2 regions of the Salinispora pacifica DSM 45544 genome follow, and region 1 is predicted to be linked to the other one. Evidence: riboswitches for the same ligand, from Rfam matches in the RefSeq annotation. Region 1 holds a riboswitch; the other holds the start of a gene.
What was found. Region 1 has a riboswitch for ZMP and ZTP ahead of SALPAC3_RS0102900 (bifunctional 5,10-methylenetetrahydrofolate dehydrogenase/5,10-methenyltetrahydrofolate cyclohydrolase). Riboswitches for the same ligand answer to the same signal wherever they lie in the genome.

Region 1 (9,028 bases):
GCTGCAGACGAAGTGGGCGTCGACTTCGGTGTCGGCGGCGAGTTGGCGGGCGACGGCGACGGCGCGGGGGGAAAAGTCCACCCCCGTGACGGTCGCGCCCCGCCGCGCCCACGAGACCGTGTCGGTGCCGAGCTGGCACTGAAGGTGTAGCAGGCTCCGGCCCGCCACCTCGCCCACCTCGTCGACCTCGTACGACCGCAGCTTGCAGGCGCCCCGGCGTACCGACTCCAGGTCGTACCACGCTGACCGGGCGTGTATGTCCGCCCACTCGTCCCACAGCCCCCGATTCGACTCGAGGAATCGGTGCGCATTCATGTTGCTCACCTGGCTTCACGCCTCTCACCTGGCTGCACGCCCTACCGGACCCCCGCGTGAGTAGGGACCCTCCTGCTTTCGGCTCCGGACCGCCGTCAAGCTGTGGCTTCACCGTGCCACAGGCGGGCCGAGAACGTCCGCGGAAAGGCGATTCGTCGGGCTACCCGGTGCCAGGCGCCAACCGCGCGACGCCCCGCGGTGGTAGCACCGCCTCCCCACGCGGGCTTCAGCCTCACCCCCGGGCCCGCTGTCGTCGCGGCGGCTCACCGTCCTGGTGGACGGCGATACCGGCGATCACCAGACCGACCCCGACGATCTCCGGTGCGGTGGGGATCTGGGCCAGCACGACGACTCCGATCACGGTCGCGGTCGCCGGGAACAGGCAGACCAGGAGGGCGTAGGTGGCCCGGGACAGCCGGGCCATGGCGAGCTGGTCGATGACGTACGGGATGACCGACGAGGTGATGCCGACACCGACCCCGGCCGCCAGGGCGAGCACGTCCACGGCGGCGGGTGCGGCGTCAACGATGCCGACGGGTAGCGCGAGGACGGCGGCGATCAGCATGGACAGCGCGAGACCGTCGATGCCGGGCAGTTGCTGACCGCGGGCGACGCGGTGCCCGAGCACAATATAGGCGGCGAACAGCACGGCGTTGGCCGCGGCGAAGGCGATACCGAGCGGTTCGGCGACCAGGCGGACGTCGGCGAGCAGATACACCCCGGCAACCGCGCAGACCAACGCGATCAGGTTTCGGCGGGTTCTGGCCGCGTAGGCCGCCAACACGATGACCGGTAGGAATTCGACTGCGGCGACCGTGCCCAATGGCAGCCGCTCCAGCGCCAGGTAGAAGACGCTGTTCATGGCCGCCAGGACGGCGGCCCACCCGATCAACAGCCGGCGGGTGTCCTGGTCCAGGTGCCGCCAGCGCCGCCACGGCCGCCGCCACAACGCGAACACCGCGGCGGCGGCGGCGATCCGCAGCCACGCCACGCCCAGGGCGTCCACGCGGACGAAGAGCAGTACCGCGAAGGCTGGACCGAGATAGTGGAACACCGCACCGACGACAAAGTAGGCGTGCGGTGGTATCCGCGGTGCGGCCACCGCCGCCGAAGTCCGGGTGTCCGTGCGGAGAACTGATCGTGGCATTGCCCTATTGTCGAAGGCGCCAGCGCCTAGAACCATGCATGATCGAAGGCTAAAGGAGCATAACGATGACGCATCGTGAACCAAGACCCCCATCCGGCCTTCCAGATGGAAATTCGTTGCTCGACGACACCAATCGCCGTCTGCTCGGCGTACTGCGCGACGACCCACGCGCCAGCGCCGCCGAGTTGGCCCGGCAGGTCGGCATGTCCGCGCCGGCGGTGCGGGAGCGGCTGCACCGGCTCGAACACGCTGGCGTCATCCGCGGCTACCGCGTCGATATCGACCCCGCGGCCCTGGGCCTCCCCGTCGCCGCCTGGGTGCGGATCCAACCCGGTCCAGGCCAGCTGTCAAAGATCGCAGACCTGGCCGACCGCGTCCCCGAGGTCAGCGAGTGCCACCGGATCTCCGGCGAGGACTGCTTCCTCCTCAAGGTGCACGTAGCCGCCGTCGACGCCCTGGCGGCGGTCCTCGACCAGTTCCTGCTCCACGGCCAGACCACCAGTTCCTTCATCGTCTCCACCCCGGTGGCACCCCGCACCCCCGGACGAAGCTAGCTCTCGTCCGACGCGCCCGAACCCGAGGGCGGTACCGGTGCCCGCGTCGAGTGCTCGTCGCTGTCACGGTGCGGTGGCGTCAGCGCCTGCCGTGCCGCCCGCACCGCGTTCCGGAACACCATCGCCACCGTCGTCGGGCCGACCCCGCCGACACGGGGGGTCATCGCCCCCGCCACCGTCGCGCACGCCTCGTCCACGTCCGGCAGCAGCCGCCGCCCCGAGTACCGCACGCCACCACCGACGACAACCGCTCCTGGGCGCAGGTGCTCCGGGCGTACGAGACCCGGCACCCCCGCCGCCGCCACCAGAATCTCCGCTCGGCGGGTGTACCGCGGCCAGTCCGTCACGCCGGTGTGCACCACCGTCACCGCGGCGTTCGCCGTCGGCCGCTTCTGCGCCAGCAACATCGCCAGCGGACGCCCCAACGTGGCGCCCCGGCCCAGCACCACCACCTCTCGGCCGGCCACCGGCACCCCGTGGTACGCCAGTAACGCCTCGATTCCCGCCGGCGTACACGGTGCTGGTCCCGGCAGCCCCAACGCCAACCGGCCCAGGTTCACCGGGTGCATCCCATCCACGTCCTTCTCCGGATCCAACGCCTGCATCGCCCGGTCGAAGTCCAGGTGCCGGGGAACGGGGTGCTGCACCAACACCCCGTGCACCGCCGTGTCCGCACTCAACTGCGTCACCACCGCCCGCAGGTCCGCCTGCGACGCCGACGCCGGCAGCTGCACATGTGGGGAGGCGAACCCCAACCGTTCGGCCTGGCGCTGCTTGATCCGGATGTACCCGACGCTCGCGTCGTCGTCGCCCACCAGCACTGTGGCCAGGGCCGGGGTCATCCCGGCCGCCCGTAACTGCGTGACCTCCCGCGCCACCTCGGCCAGGATCTGCTCGGCTACCGGTCCACCCGGCAGTGACCGGGCGACCGACATCGACGTGGACATGGCTCACCTCGCCCCCACGGAAGGCCCAGGCGGTCGACCCTCCGCGGCGAGCTCCCCGATGGTAAATCCCATCCTCGTTGCCGCCAGTCGCGTCGATTCAGCCTGCCACAGCCCACCCAGGGTGAGAAAGTCCTGGCCGGCGCAGCTGTCACCGCCGATCGGATCAGGTGCGTGCGCTGGCCGTTGCCGGACCGCGGCAGGGGCGTGGAGGGCGGTACGCGGGCCGCTGGACCGTACCCGAGACAATGACCGACGTGGACGTTCGATATGACGAGGTTCTCGACCCGCTGCGGCAGGCGTATGACACTCGCGCGGCCTGGCGCGACGGGCTGACCAAGCAACCGTGGAAGGTGGCGGAGCGTCAGGCGTTCCGGGACCGGCTGGCATCGGGTGCGCGGCTGCTGGAGGTCGGCGCGGGCACCGGGCAGGACAGCGCGTTCTTCCAGCAGGAGGGGCTGGTCGTCGTTGCGGCCGACCTGTCACCGGTGATGGTCGAGCACTGCCGGGCCAAGGGCATCGACGCCCACGTGATGGACTTTCTGCACCTGGACTTTCCGGCCGGCTCCTTTGACGCGGTATTCGCGATGAACTGCCTGCTGCACGTGCCCAACCACGATCTGCCTGCGGTTCTGGCCGCAATCCGGGCCGTCCTGCGTCCCGGTGGCCTCTACTTCGTCGGCGTGTACGGCGGCGACGAGAGCACCGAGGGTCCCAGCGACGATGACCGGCACGTGCCACCGCGCTTCTTCTCGTGGCGCACCGACGAACAGCTGCTCGGCTTTGCCACCGCCGCGCAGTTCGACGTGGTGGACTTCCACCTGGTCGACACCGGTTATGGCTACTGCTTCCAGTCGTTGACCCTGCGACGTCCGGACCGCGACTGAGGGTCCGGCAGCAGCGGACCCGTGGGGTCACGGTGCGTCGCGGGTTGGCGGTGGCGGTCTTCGCCGCCGCCGGCCCTGGCACTTCGCCGCCGGGGCACTACGCTGACGAGTGTGAACATCCGTCCCACCCCCTTGACCGGTGCGATCGTGATGCGTCTGCTGGAGGAGTCCGATGCGGGGCCGCTGAGCGAGGCGTACCTTCTCAATCGTGAGTACCTCCAGCCGTGGGAGCCACGGCGGGCGGATGCCGACTTCACGTTAGCGGGGCAGCGGAGTCGGGTTCAGGATCAGCTCCGGCTCCTGGAATCAGGCCAGACTCTGCCCTGGGTGTTGGACGAGGGGGGTCGGGTTGTTGGGACGTTGACGCTGTCCAACGTCGTACTCGGACCGTTCCGCAGCGCCAACATCGGCTACTGGATCGACCATGGGTATGCCGGGCGGGGGCTCGCCACCCAGGCTGTCGCGCATGCCTGCCGGCTTGCCGACGAGGTGGCCGACCTTCACCGGCTTGAGGCCGGCACCCACGTGCGCAACACCGGAAGTCAGCGCGTTCTCACCAAAGCTGGGTTCACGCGGATCGGCACCGCGCCCAACTACCTGCACGTCGACGGCGCCTGGCAGGACCATCTGATCTATCAGCGAATCCTGAACGAACGTCCTCCGGCGTGCGGCCGCGTCCAGGACCGTCAGACCGTCGGGGGGCCGTCGGACCGGTCGGACGGGCCAGGGCGGGTGTAGCGGAGGAACAGGTTGCCCTGCTCGTCGAGGAGGGACCGGTGGAGCTGCCACTGCCCGCCCGCGGGTCGCCCCGCCGGACCGGCGGTGATCCGCGGACCGGCCACCGCCGGTAGCTGGGGGGTGACCGTCACGCAGATCTCGTCGAGCAGGTCCGCCTGGGCCAACTGGCCGGCCAGCGAGGGGCCACCTTCGCAGACGATGCGTCGGTGCCCCCGCTGTCGCAGCAGCTGGATAGCCTGGTTGAGGTCGACGTTGTAGTCGCCGGCGACCAGGAGTTCGGCGGCTTCGGCTACCGCCGTGCTGGCCTCGGCCGCCGCAGCGGCGGAGACGATCAGGATCGGCCGTGGCTGGGGGTGACCTCCGATGCTGGGCTGGAACAACGGGCCACCCAGGTCGAGATCGAGGCTGCGGGTGACAACCGCGACGGCCGGATAGGGCGGTAGGCCGTTGGCCCGTCGACGGGCGATCTCGGGAGCCGACAGGGCGGTCTGGCCGTACTGCTCGGCACGGATCGTGCCCGCCCCCAGCAGCAGCAGGTCGGCGTCTCGTTTGATCAGGCGATAGACCCGCTGGTCACCGCTGCTGGTCAGCGCGGCGCTGGAACCATTCACCGCCGCGAGACCGTCGATGCTCGACACCGCGACGAGGCGTACGTGACCCTCGGTGTGGGAGGGCAGCGCGTAGCGTTCGTGAAGTTCGTCCTCGTCCAGGTCGATCAGCCCAGCGGCGGGCCACACGTCGCGGATTCGAGCACCGGCGGCGGGCGGCGGCGGGCCCGCCAGCCGCCAGACCAACTCGGCGAGCCGTTGGGTGAGAAGACCCGGAAGGTGGGTGCGGGCCGCGACATCCGTGCCGCTGTCGCGGTGCGGTCCGGCACCGTGTCGTTGGCCCCGCACGAGGTACTCCCGGCCGGTGCGGTCCATGGCGTAGCCAACGTGCTGGCCGTCGATCTCACCCGAGACGGCGACCGCGTCAACACCGAGGTCCCGCTGCGTGTTGCCGATGCCACGATGACGGCGGCACTGGTCGACCCAGTGGGCCAGCAGGTCGAGCGGGCCATCCGAATCGACGCCGCTGGCGAGGATGGCGGGCACGGTCGGCTTCGGCGACCGATGGCTGATCGTAAGTAGCGTCGGTGGGCCTCCCCAGCGCCGGGTGACGCTGAGTTCTTCCAACACCGACAGGATCGAACTGCTCGGGTCCCGGTGGGCTGATGTCATACCTGACCGTTTCGCGCTGGTGGTGGCGTGCTGGTCTGACCCGACCAGCACCGGAGTTGCCCCGGTTGACGACTCATCCGGTTGGGCCCGGGGCGCTGGTGGGGCGGCGCGGTTCCCGCTTGGGAAACACCGTGTGCGCGAGGGGCCAGAAGACGAGCCAGATCGCCATCGCCAGGCTGAGCCGCCCGATCCACCCCCAGAGTTCCTGGGTCCGCTCGGCGTCACCGACGAAGGCGACACCAGCGAGCAGGAGAGCGCAGGCAACAGCCCAGCCGAGCAGGCCCCGGCCCCACTCGCGCCACTCGTGTCGGGTGCGCTCCGGTCCGTACCGTGGCGCCCGAGTCGGTGGCGGCCCGCCGGCGAAACGGTGTGCGAAGCGTACGTCGGCCCAGCGAACCATGCGGTGACCGAACGCCACGGAGAAACCGAGGTACGCCGCGGCGAGGCCATGGGCGGCGGTGGCGGTCCCGCCGCGGCGGAGGTCGATCGTCGTGGCGGCGAGCAGGACGAGGTCGACCATCGGGACCGCCAGGAGCAGGACGGCGCCGACGCGGGGAAGGCGAAGCGGGTACCGGGCCAGTAGTCCGGCCGCGAGCAGCAGCCAGAAGGCCACCTCACAGGCGACGATCATCGCGACAAGCACCCATACCCCCTTTTTGGCACGCTGTACGATCACCGTAGCAGGGGCTGTCATCGACTGCCGGAGGAGCCGTGCCGAAAATCGTTGACCACGCCGCGCGCCGCGCCGAGCTGGCCGAGGCGATGTGGCGCGTCGTCTACCGCGATGGCGTCGCCGCAGCCACGGTGCGAAGCATCGCTGCCGAGGCCGGCTGGTCACCCAGTGCGTTGCGGCACTATTTTGCCACCCAGGCCGAATTGTTGACCTTCGCCATGGAGCACGTGATCGCGAGGGCGACCGAACGCTTCGCCGCGGAGAGCTGGGCCGGGCCACCCCGCGAGACCGTTCAGCGGGCGTTGGAGGAGTTCCTGCCGCTGGATCGACAGCGCCGCAGAGCGGCTGAGGTGTGGCTGTGGCTGACCTTGCACGCCCAGGTTGACCCGGCTGCCCAGGCGCGACTCCGCGAGGCCGACGACGGCGTCCGGGGGGTCGTCGATGTCGCTGTCAACGCCCTCGCGGCGGCCGGGCTGGTGGCTCGGGGTGCTGACCTCAGCGCGGAGAAGGCCCGACTGCATGCCCTACTCGACGGGCTCACCCTGCACGCGCTGGTGCGTACCGAGCTCATGCCGCCTGACCGCCTCCGCGTGTTGCTCGCCGAGCACCTCGACAGCCTGACGAGCGCCCGGGACGACGACGCGGCCCGGTAGCCCCGATCACCGGGGTGCCGCGTGGGTCAGGAAGTTCAGGGGTCCTCGGCTGTTGACCTTCAGGTTGGTTGAGGGCTCAGGATGGTCGGCGTGGCAGCACAAGAGGATCGGATGACGATCGGGGTCTTCGCGCGGACCGCGCAGGTCAGCACCAGCGCCCTGCGCTTCTACGACGACTGCGGTCTCGTGCGCCCCGTTGCGGTTGACCCGATCACCGGATACCGGTACTACTCGCCGGATCAGCTCGACGAGGTCACCCTGATCCGTCAACTGCGGAAGTTGGGGCTGCCGTTGGGGGAGGTACGGCGGGTGCTTGCCGGCCCCGCCAGGGTGGCCGAGCAGCTGTTGGCGGCTCACCTGAGCTCGATGGAACGCGCGGTCGAGGACGCCCGGGTCGCCCGCACCACCGCGCTGAGCCTGATCCGAGATCGGGAAGGCGCCACGCTGGTCCTGTCTGGACAGCGACTTGCCGAGGCGATCGGGCAGGTGGTGTCGGCCGCGGATGCCAGCGCCGGCATCCCCGCGCTCGGCGGGGTCCTGATCGAGGTGACCGAGGATGAGCTGCGGTTGGTGGCGACCGACCGGTATCGGTTAGCGGTCCGGTCGCTGCCGAACGACCGGCGGCAGGTGCCGGCGACGGCCGTTGTTGACGCAGCCCACCTGGACCGGGCGCGGCAGTGGATCGGCAACCAGGCGCACCTGCGACTCGGGTACGCCGATTCGTACGTCCAGCTCACCGGTCCCGGTGGCCAACAGCGGCTACCGACAGTTGCGGGAGCCTTCCCCGCGTACCGGATCGTCCTCGACGGACTGCCCGAGGTGCGGACCCAGGTGGTCGCGTCGCGGGACCTACTGCTGGCCGCCGTCGCCGATGATCCACAGGTACGCCTGGACTTCGTGATGCACGGCGATCTGACCGTGACGTCCTCGCCTGGTCGGGGGACGCCGAGAGTGGTTCCCGCAGACATCACCGGAGCGCCGGTGGCGATCAGCTTCCGCGCCGCCACGCTGTACCCGGCGCTGGCGGCAGCGGCCAGCATCGGGCCGGACGTGATGCTGCAGATCAGCCAACCCCACCTGCCCGTTGTCTCTCGCTGCGCCGATGATGGCGATCTCACCACCGTGGTGATGCCGGTGGCGGCCAGCCCACAATCCGAAACCTGAGGAGAACCATGGACCAGTCCGTGCGAGCCGCCGCCGACGAGACGATGGCGAGCATCGGCGCCGCGGTGGAGCTCGGCCGATCCGGGCAGCGCTCGCAGGCCCGCGATGCTCTCACCGCGCTCTGGGAGCAGATCGGCGCCACCGGCGATGCGCTACACCGGTGCACTCTCGCCCACTACCTGGCCGATTTGCAGGACACGACCCAGGCTGAACTCGAGTGGGACGAGCGTGCCCTCGCCGCCGCTGGCGACCTTACCGATGACCGTGCTCGGCGGTACGACCACGCGTGGCAGGTGCGGCTGCTCCTACCCTCGCTGCACCTCAACCTCGCCGATGACCATCGGCGCTTGGGTGATCCCACGCGAGCGCGGAAGCATCTGGCCCAGGCCCAAAGTCTGGTTACGGACCTCCCGACGACCAGTACGGCGGCATGATCCGCAGCGGCGTCCAGCACGTTTGTGCGGCTTTGGCGGCAGGCTCGACCCAGCGCCTCGACCCCCATCGGTCAGCACCGTAGTCCGGCATAACCAGTCAAGTTTGTTATAGACAGGTCACGATATAGTTAAGTAGATTAACAAAGCGCGCCGCATGGAGTCCCTGTCCCGACCCCAGCCACGGCCGAGCTGATCGGGCGATGTCTCTAGGAGGACCGATGAAGCTGGGCATGAGGACTGTGGCCCTGGCCGGCGTCTTCGCGGTCGTGGCCGCGGCGGCCATGGTGGCCACCACCGCC
Region 2 (9,028 bases), 220 kb from region 1:
GACGGTCACCGACCCCGTGTCTGCCCTGCTAGTCGCCCAGTAAAGGTGACTTACGGTGAGCGGATCGACACCGCTCCCGTCGGCTATCATGCTCGTTGTCCGATGCATATGCAATAGCAGATGCACGTGCAGGAGCCACTCTGTCCACACGTACCCGTCCGGGCTGCGGTATGGACGGATGCATGACGAGAAGGGCGCACATGCAGCCGCTATCGAATGGCGTTCCCGCTCCCGAGCTACCGCCGCTGCGGTGGCAGAAGAGCCGCCGCAGTAATCCCAGTGGCAACTGCGTAGAGCTGGCCGAGCTTCCGGACGGTGCGGGCATCGCCGTGCGCAACTCGCGGCATCCCGACGGCCCCGCTCTGATCTACACCGTGGACGAGATCGCAGCCTTCGTGCTTGGCGCCAGGGACGGTGATTTCGATCACCTGATCCACTGATCCACTGATCCGCGCCGCGCCGCCGGGACCGATTCCCCTCACCGACGGGCCATGGCATGCTGACTCGGCGACCGGGCCAGGTTCGGCCCGGGCGCGTCCAGTAAACGGAGGGGCGGCAGTGGCGACGAGACCCGTTGAGGGGGGGTCATCGGCTGGCCCAACCGTCCTACGGATGATGCTCGGCGCGCAGCTGCGCCGGCTACGCGAGTCCTGCGGGGTTAGTCGGGAGGGTGCGGGCTGGGAGATTCGGGCCTCCGAGTCGAAGATCAGCAGGATGGAGCTGGGACGGGTCGGGTTCAAGGAACGCGACGTCGCGGATCTGCTGACCCTCTACGGCATCACCGACCCAACGGAGCGGGACGCCCTGCTCCACCTTGCCCGGGAGGCGAACAGCCCCGGTTGGTGGCACCGGTACGGGGACGTGCTGCCGTCCTGGTTCCAGGCTTACCTCGGGTTGGAGGCTGCGGCTACCCGGATCCGCACGTACGAGCTCCAGTTCGTACCCGGCCTGCTCCAGACCGAGGAGTACGCCCGAGCCGTCGTGCTTCTCGGTCACAGCCGCGCCGGGTCGGCGGAGATCGACCGTCGGGTCACGCTGCGGATGCGGCGGCAGCAGGTGCTGCACGGGGAGGATCCGCCGCAGCTGTGGGCCGTGGTGGACGAAGCGGCCCTGCGCCGGCCGATCGGCGGCACGGCGGTCATGCGGCAGCAGGTTTCGGCGCTGATCGAGGCGACAACATTGCCGAACGTGCGGCTCCAGGTCGTACCGTTCGCCGCTGGCGGGCACGCGGCCGCGGGCGGCGCCTTCACCATTCTCCGCTTCAGTGACCAGGAACTGCCCGACGTGGTCTACATTGAGCAGCTCACCAGCGCCCTCTACCTCGACAAGCGGGAAGATCTGGAGTTCTACGCGTTGGCGATGGAACAGCTCTGCGTGGAGGCGGAGCCGCCCGAGCGTACGCCGGAACTGCTCGGCCGGATCCTGGCCGAACTACCCTCGGGCTGACTCGGTGGGGCGGGCCTGATCTCGTCGCCGGGTGGGCGCCGCCCGGCTGGGTGCGCTCTCAGGCGGAGTTCGTACCGTATAGCCCATGCCTCGAACCGTGCACGCCCTCCTCGCCGCCAGTACCACCGCCAGCCAGGCCGAACCTCCTCAGGACGGCCTGGTCGGGCACGTGATCGGTCTGGTGGAGCAGCTGGGCGGGCCCGGCGCCGGCCTGGCCGTGGCGCTGGAGAACCTCTTCCCGCCGATCCCCAGCGAGGTGATCCTTCCGCTGGCCGGGTTCGTCGCCGGCCAGGGACGGATGAGCGTCATCAGCGCGATCTTCTGGACCACGTTGGGCTCGCTGGTGGGTGCGCTCGCCCTGTACTACATCGGTGCGGCATTGGGGCGGGACCGGATGCGGGCCATCGCCGCCCGGCTTCCGCTGGTGAAGCTGAGCGACGTCGACAAGACCGAGGAGTGGTTTCTCCGGCACGGCGTCAAAGCGGTGTTCTTCGGCCGGATGATTCCGATCTTCCGAAGCATGATCTCGATCCCGGCCGGGGTGGAGCGCATGCCGGTGTGGACCTTCGTCGTCTACACCACTTTGGGCAGTCTGATCTGGAACACCACCTTCGTCATGGCCGGCTACCTGCTCGGGGACAACTGGCATCTGGTCGAGGAGTACGCCGGTGTGCTCCAGAACATCGTCATCCTGGCCTGCGTGGCGGGGCTCGTCTGGTTCGTCGTCACCCGGCTCCGCCGGTCCCGGACGACCGGGGGAGTGCAGCCCAACGGGCCGGGGGACGAGTTCCCCGCGCCGCTGCCGCCCATCGATGGTGTCCCCGACCCGCAGGGCCGGGGAACCCTCTACCGGAGTAGCTGGTCCGAGGACACCACCGTGAGCTGACAAGTCCGATCGAGGCGCCGGCGGGCTAGCCGAGGTCGATGGCGGGGTAGAGGGGGAAGCCGGTGAGCAGGTCGCTGGCCTGCTTGCTGACCCGGTCGGCAACGCCCGGGTCCAGCACGTACTTCGCCTTCGACGCGGTGCCGTCGGCGTTCGTGCCGGGTGCGGTCCGGCTCAGGACGGTGTGGATCAGCTCGGCTGTGGCGTCCAGCTCGGCGGTGCCGAAGCCGCGGGTGGTCAACGCCGGTGTGCCGACCCGGATCCCGGAGGTGTACCAGGCGCCGTTCGGGTCCTGCGGGATCGCGTTGCGGTTGGTGACGATGCCTGAGTCGAGGAGCGCCTGCTCGGCCTGCCGGCCGGTGAGCCCATACCCGGTCACGTCGATCAGCGCCAGGTGGTTGTCGGTCCCGCCGGTGACCAGCTTCGTGCCCCGACGCTGCAACCCGTCGGCCAGGGCCTCCGCGTTGGCGACGATTCGCCCGGCGTAGTCGACGAAGTCAGGCCGTCGGGCCTCGGCGAGCGCGACCGCCTTGGCGGCCATCACCTGCGGCAGCGGGCCGCCGAGCACCATCGGGCAGCCCCGGTCGACCTGCTCGGCGAGCTCTGGACCGCAGAGCACCAGGCCGCCGCGGGGCCCACGTAGCGACTTGTGCGTGGTGGAGGTCACGATGTGCGCGTGCGGAACCGGGTCGAAGTCACCGGTGAAGATCTTGCCGGCGACCAACCCGGCGAAGTGGGCCATGTCCACCATGAAGGTGGCACCGACCGAGTCGGCGATCTCCCGCAGGATGCGGAAATTGACCTTCCGTGGGTACGCCGAGTAGCCGCCGACGAGGATCAGCGGCTTGAACTCGCGGGCCGCCTCGGCGACCCGGTCGTAGTCGATCAGCCCGGTCTCCGGGTCGGTGCCGTAGCTGCGCTGGTCGAACATCTTGCCGGAGATGTTCGGCCGGAACCCGTGGGTCAGGTGACCCCCCGCGTCCAGCGACATGCCCAGCATCCGCTGGTTGCCCAACTCACGGCGCAGGGCGAACCAGTCGGCCTCGGTGAGGTCGTTGACATGCCGGGCCTGGGCGCGCCTGAGCGCGGGCGACTCGACCCGGTCGGCCAGGACCGCCCAGAAGGCGACCAGGTTGGCGTCGATCCCCGAGTGCGGCTGCACGTAGGCGTACGGCGCTCCGAACAACTCCCGGGCGTGCTCGGCGGCGAGCGCCTCGACGGTGTCGACGTTCTGGCAGCCGGCGTAGAAGCGACGGCCGACCGTACCTTCGGCGTACTTGTCGCTGAACCAGTTGCCCATGGCCAGCAGCGTCGCGGGGGAGGCGTAGTTCTCGCTGGCGATCAGCTTGAGCGACTCACGCTGGTCGGCCAATTCGGCGCGGATGGCGGTGGCCACCCGCGGCTCGACGGCACCGATTACCTCGAGTGCGCTGCGATAGGCGGTGGACTCGGCGTTACCCGACATGTGACCTCCTGGTGAACGTTCCCGGTGGACGTGTGGAGGCCCAGGCGCTCGGCTTGCGTCCGCGTAAGGGCCGTTCCCCGATGGTGCTCCATCCCAAATCGCGCCAGTCCCGGCCCGAGGGGATCCTACCGGGTTCGCGGTGCAGCGCCCGGCCGACGTTCCTCCGCCGTGCGCGCCGGGGCCGCGCCGGGTCGAAGATCGACGGCGATGGGGAGCGCGGCTAGGATCGGAACATGACGGGGCCGGGTGATCGGGCGGACGGTCGGGGGAGTCTGCTCGCAATCAGTGATCTGCACGTGCGGCACGCGGAGAACCGGACGGTCGTCGAGCAGCTGCGTCCGGAGTCGCCGGCGGACTGGCTACTGGTCGCCGGCGACGTGGGAGACACGGTCGCGCAGGTCGAATGGGCGCTGCGGCTGCTGGCCGCCCGGTTCGCGAAGGTGCTCTGGTCGCCCGGCAACCACGAGCTGTGGAGCCTGCCAGCCGACCCGGTGCCCCTGCGCGGCGCCGCCCGCTACGCCCACCTGGTCGAACTCTGCCGGGAGCTCGGCGTCGTCACGCCGGAGGACCCATACCCGGTGTGGGAGGGGCCCGGCGGCCCGGTCACCGTGGCCCCGCTGTTCCTGCTCTATGACTACAGCTGGCGCCCCGAGGGCCTCGACACGTCGCAGGCGGCGCTCGCCGAGGCGTACCGGACCGGGATCGTCTGCACCGATGAGTACCTGCTGCACCCTGACCCGTACGAGAGCCGGTCGGCCTGGTGCGCCGCCCGGGTCGCCGGGACGGCCCGGCGGCTGGCGGAGCGGGACCCGGCGCTGCCGACGGTCCTGATGAACCACTGGCCGCTGCGTCGTGAGCCCACCCGCATTCTTCGCTATCCGATCTTCGCGCAGTGGTGCGGCACCGAGGCGACGGCCGACTGGCATCGGCGTTTCGACGCCGCCGCGGTGGTCTATGGCCACCTCCACATCCCGCGCACCACCTGGTACGACGGGGTGCGCTTCGAGGAGGTGTCGGTGGGCTACCCCCGGGAGTGGCGGCGTCGGGGCGGGCCGCCGGGGCAGCCGCGCCGGATCCTGCCGGCGCCGGCCGGGTCGCCACCGACCGCCTGGTAGCCCGTTCCTTCGCCGGGGGCTACCGGATCCGTGCGGCTGGCGATGCGCGTCCGACCCGGTGCGCGCGGCGGATCACGGCTACGGTGTGGGCGTGGCGACGCCGGCCGAGCAGCTCCGGGTGGGACGGCGGCTGGTCCGCGTCTCCAACCCGGACAAGCCCTACTTCGCCGAGTTGGGGCTGACCAAGCTCGATGTGGTGCGCTACTTCCTGGCCGTCGGCGAGGGCATCCTGCGCGCCCTGCGGGACCGGCCGACGATGCTCGAGCGGTGGCCGCGCGGCGTCTTCGCCGGTGCCAGGATCGCGACGCGGGCGGACAACCGCGGGGACGCCTTTTACCAGAAGCGGCTGCCGGCGGGCGCTCCCGACTGGGTTCGCACCGCGCACCTGACGTTCCCGAGCGGTCGGAGCGCGGACGAACTCGCGCCCAGTGAGCTGGCCGTGGTGGCCTGGGCGGTCAACCTCGGCACGCTCCGGTTCCACCCGTGGCCGGTGTCCCGACCTGACGTCGAGCGACCAGACCAGCTACGCATCGACCTGGATCCGCTACCCGGGGTCGGGTTCGACCAGGTGGTCCCGGTGGCGCACGAGGTCCGCGCCTTCCTCGACGAGCTCGGGCTGGTTGGCTACCCGAAGACCACCGGGGGACGAGGGCTGCACGTCTACCTCACCATCGAGCCACGGTGGGGCTTCGGGGACTGCCGCCGGGCGGTGCTGGCGTTGGGTCGGGAGATCCAGCGCCGTCGGCCCGACCTGGTCACCACCACCTGGTGGCGGGAACAGCGGGATCGGCCGGTCTTCGTCGACTACAACCAGATGGCTCGGGATCACACGATGGCCTCGGCGTACTCGATCCGGCCCACCCCGGCGGCGCTGGTCTCCGCCCCGGTGGCCTGGACCGAGCTGGACGATGCCCAGCCGGAGGACTTCGACATCACCACGATGCCGGCCCGCTTCGCCGAGCACGGCGATCCGCACGCGGGCCTGGACGAGCGGGCATATTCGCTGGAGCCGTTGCTGGAGCTGGCCGACCGGGAGAAGCTGGCGGCGCCTCCGGAGCGTTCAGGGCCCCGGGCGCCTGGGCCCGGGAGACGGAGGGGACGCGGCCGGGCTCCAGGGTGACGTCTCGCCGTCGAACTCGTGGAAGACCAGCCAGGTGCGGCTGGAGAGCACTCCGGGGATGCTCTGCACCCGGGTCAGCACCACGTCTCGCAGCGTGGCGTTGTCCGGGGCCCGGATCAGCGCGAGTACGTCGTGCTCGCCGCCGATCAGCGCGGCGTGCTCCAGGTAGCGCACCTGGGCCAGCTCCGCCGAGACCTCCCGCCAGGTGTTCTGTTCGATGGTGATGGCGATGTACGCCGAGGTGCCCAAGCCGGCGGCCTCCGGTGCCACCCGGGCCCGAAAGCCGGTGACCACACCGTCACGCAGCAACCGCTCCATCCGGGCGTACGCGTTGGTTCGGGAGATGTGCAGGCGCGCGGCGAGCGTCCGCACCGATGTGCGTCCGTCCCGGACCAACTCGGCCAGGATGCGGCGGTCCACATCGTCCAACGGCCGGGCCGATCGTCCCGGCCCGGTCGCCGCGGCCCGGTCTGGGCGGGACTCTTGGCTCATCACAGTACCTCCCTTAGACCAATCATCTTGCGTTTTCGCCGGTTCTTGAGTCAATCATCCGACCACAGGAGCATGGGCGCACCAGATGTCCAGGAGGTACCCGCCGTGACGACCACATCCCGGGCGGTTCGCCGAAAGTCTCGGCCGGCCGCGCCGCCGGACCCGGCCCGCCCGTTCCTGCCCACCACCGAGCAGATTCGCCTGCTCGACCCCGCTGGCACTCCGCTACCGGCGCACCCCGACTACCCGGCGCCCCCGGTGGAGACGCTGGTCGAGCTGTATCGCCGGATGGTGCTCGGCCGTCGCTTTGACCTGCAGGCCACCGCCCTGACCAAACAGGGTCGGCTCGCCGTCTACCCGTCGGCTCGGGGCCAGGAGGCATGTCAGGTCGGCGCGATCCTCGCGCTGCGCGACGAGGACTGGGTGTTCCCGACCTATCGCGAGTCGATGGCGTTGACCGCCCGGGGGATCGACCCCGTCGAGGTGCTGACCCTGCTCCGCGGCGACTGGCACTGTGGTTACGATCCGGCCGTCCGGCGCACCGCCCCGCAGTGCACCCCGTTGGCCACCCAGTGTGTGCACGCCGCCGGCCTCGCCTACGGCGAGGCGTACCAGGGCCGGGACACGGTGGCACTGGCCTTTCTCGGCGACGGCGCCACCAGCGAGGGTGACTTCCACGAGGGGGTCAACTTCGCCGCCGTCTTCAAGGCGCCGGTCGTCTACTTCATCCAGAACAACGAGTACGCGATCAGCGTGCCGCTGTCCCGGCAGACCGCCGCACCCAGTCTCGCGTACAAGGGCGTCGGGTACGGCGTGCCCAGTGAGCGGGTCGACGGCAACGACCCGGTCGCCGTCCTCGCGGTGCTCACCCGGGCCGTGGCGCACGCCCGTGCCGGCCACGGCCCCTTCCTGGTGGAGGCGCACACCTACCGGATGGAGCCGCACACCAACGCCGACGACGCCGCCCGCTACCGGGACGCCGATGAGGTGGCGAGCTGGCAGGACCGGGACCCGGTCGTTCGGCTGGAGACCTACCTGCGGGACCGGGGGGCGTTGGACGACACCACCGTGGCGCGGGTGGCCGCGCAGGCCGAGGAGTACGCGGCCGCCCTACGCGAGCGGATGCACGACAAGCCGACCGTTGACCCGTTGACGCTCTTCGACCACGTCTACGCCGAACCAACGCCGCAGCTGGTCGAACAGCGGGAGCAGGTTCGCGCCGAGTTGGCCGCCGATCAGGAGGGAGCCGGGTGATGGCAGGCATGACCATGGCGAAGGCGCTCAACGCCGCGCTCGCCGACGCGATGCTCGACGACGATCGGGTGGTCGTCTTCGGCGAGGACGTCGGCCAACTCGGCGGCGTCTTCCGGATCACCGACGGGCTGGCGGCCCGCTTCGGCGACAAGCGCTGCTTCGACACTCCGCTCGCCGAGGCCGGCATCGTCGGCTTTGCAGTCGGCCTCGCTATGTCCGGGCTCCGGCCGGTGGTGGAGCTGCAGTTCGACGCGTTCGGGTACCCGGCCTTCGAGCAGATCGCCTCGCACGTGGCGAAGCTGCGCAACCGTACCCGAAGCGCACTGACCGCGCCGATCGTCATCCGGATCCCGTACGCCGGTGGCATCGGTGGGGTGGAGCACCACTGTGACTCCTCGGAGGCGTACTACGCGCACACCCCCGGTCTGAAGGTCGTCACCCCGGCCACCGTGGCTGATGCCTACTCGCTGCTGCGTTCGGCGATCGACGATCCGGACCCGGTTATCTTCCTGGAGCCGAAGAAGCTCTACTTCGCCAGCGCCGAGGCTCAGCTACCGGCCCGGACCGAGCCGTTCGGCCGCGCCGTCGTGCGCCGTCCGGGCACTGACGCCACCCTGGTCGCGTACGGGCCGGCGGTGCCGGTGGCCCTGGCTGCCGCTGAGGCAGCCCAGGCGGAGGGCCGGGACCTTGAAGTCGTTGACGTACGGACGATCGTGCCGTTCGACGACGGCACGATCGCGGCCTCGGTGCGGAAGACGGGTCGGTGCGTGGTGGTCCACGAGGCACAGGGCTTTGCCGGCGTCGGCGCGGAGATCGCCGCGCGGGTGCAGGAGCGATGCTTCCACTCCCTGCACGCGCCGGTGCTGCGGGTTGCGGGATTGGACATCCCGTATCCGGCGCCGATGCTGGAGCACACCCACCTGCCGTCGGTGGATCGGGTGCTCGACACGGTGGCCCGCCTCCAGTGGGACGACCAGCCCGACGAGCGGTGGGTGACGGTCGGATGAGTGAGCGAGTCTTCCTCCTACCGGATCTCGGGGAAGGGCTGAGCGAGGCGGAGATCGTCGAGTGGCGGGTCGCCGTGGGCGACACGGTGACGGTGGACCAGGCCGTCGTGGAAGTGGAGACCGCCAAGGCGGTGGTCGACGTGCCCTGCCCGTACGCCGGACGGGTGGTGGCCCTGCACGGCACGGCGGGCGAGGTGCGGCCGGTCGGCCAGCCCCTGATCACCATCGCGTCGCTGGAGGCGGTCG

Region 2: it holds a riboswitch for ZMP and ZTP, as region 1 does, so the genes downstream of both, SALPAC3_RS0103895 (glycine hydroxymethyltransferase) here and SALPAC3_RS0102900 (bifunctional 5,10-methylenetetrahydrofolate dehydrogenase/5,10-methenyltetrahydrofolate cyclohydrolase) in region 1, are expected to answer to the same signal.

Annotation. Positions count from the first base shown of each region.
Region 1 is NZ_KB905359.1:624,916-633,943, reverse strand. Features, by position in the region: gene SALPAC3_RS0102915 (class I SAM-dependent methyltransferase) at 1-315, opposite strand, end outside; gene SALPAC3_RS0102910 (EamA family transporter) at 548-1,462, opposite strand; gene SALPAC3_RS0102905 (Lrp/AsnC family transcriptional regulator) at 1,528-2,016, shown strand; gene SALPAC3_RS0102900 (bifunctional 5,10-methylenetetrahydrofolate dehydrogenase/5,10-methenyltetrahydrofolate cyclohydrolase) at 2,013-2,963, opposite strand; ZMP/ZTP riboswitch at 2,980-3,060, opposite strand; gene SALPAC3_RS0102895 (class I SAM-dependent methyltransferase) at 3,209-3,847, shown strand; gene SALPAC3_RS0102890 (GNAT family N-acetyltransferase) at 3,959-4,585, shown strand; gene SALPAC3_RS0102885 (dihydrofolate reductase family protein) at 4,534-5,805, opposite strand; gene SALPAC3_RS0102880 (hypothetical protein) at 5,879-6,448, opposite strand; gene SALPAC3_RS0102875 (TetR/AcrR family transcriptional regulator) at 6,517-7,131, shown strand; gene SALPAC3_RS0102870 (DNA polymerase III subunit beta family protein) at 7,213-8,295, shown strand; partial or broken gene SALPAC3_RS25285 (hypothetical protein) at 8,304-8,812, shown strand; gene SALPAC3_RS0102860 (cellulase family glycosylhydrolase) at 8,948-9,028, shown strand, end outside.
Region 2 is NZ_KB905359.1:841,586-850,613, reverse strand. Features, by position in the region: gene SALPAC3_RS0103910 (DUF397 domain-containing protein) at 201-440, shown strand; gene SALPAC3_RS0103905 (helix-turn-helix domain-containing protein) at 613-1,446, shown strand; gene SALPAC3_RS0103900 (DedA family protein) at 1,532-2,332, shown strand; gene SALPAC3_RS0103895 (glycine hydroxymethyltransferase) at 2,358-3,794, opposite strand; ZMP/ZTP riboswitch at 3,826-3,915, opposite strand; gene SALPAC3_RS0103890 (metallophosphoesterase family protein) at 4,028-4,909, shown strand; gene SALPAC3_RS0103885 (DNA polymerase domain-containing protein) at 5,001-6,029, shown strand; gene SALPAC3_RS0103880 (Lrp/AsnC family transcriptional regulator) at 5,970-6,521, opposite strand; gene pdhA (pyruvate dehydrogenase (acetyl-transferring) E1 component subunit alpha) at 6,594-7,775, shown strand; gene SALPAC3_RS0103870 (alpha-ketoacid dehydrogenase subunit beta) at 7,775-8,782, shown strand; gene SALPAC3_RS0103865 (dihydrolipoamide acetyltransferase family protein) at 8,764-9,028, shown strand, end outside.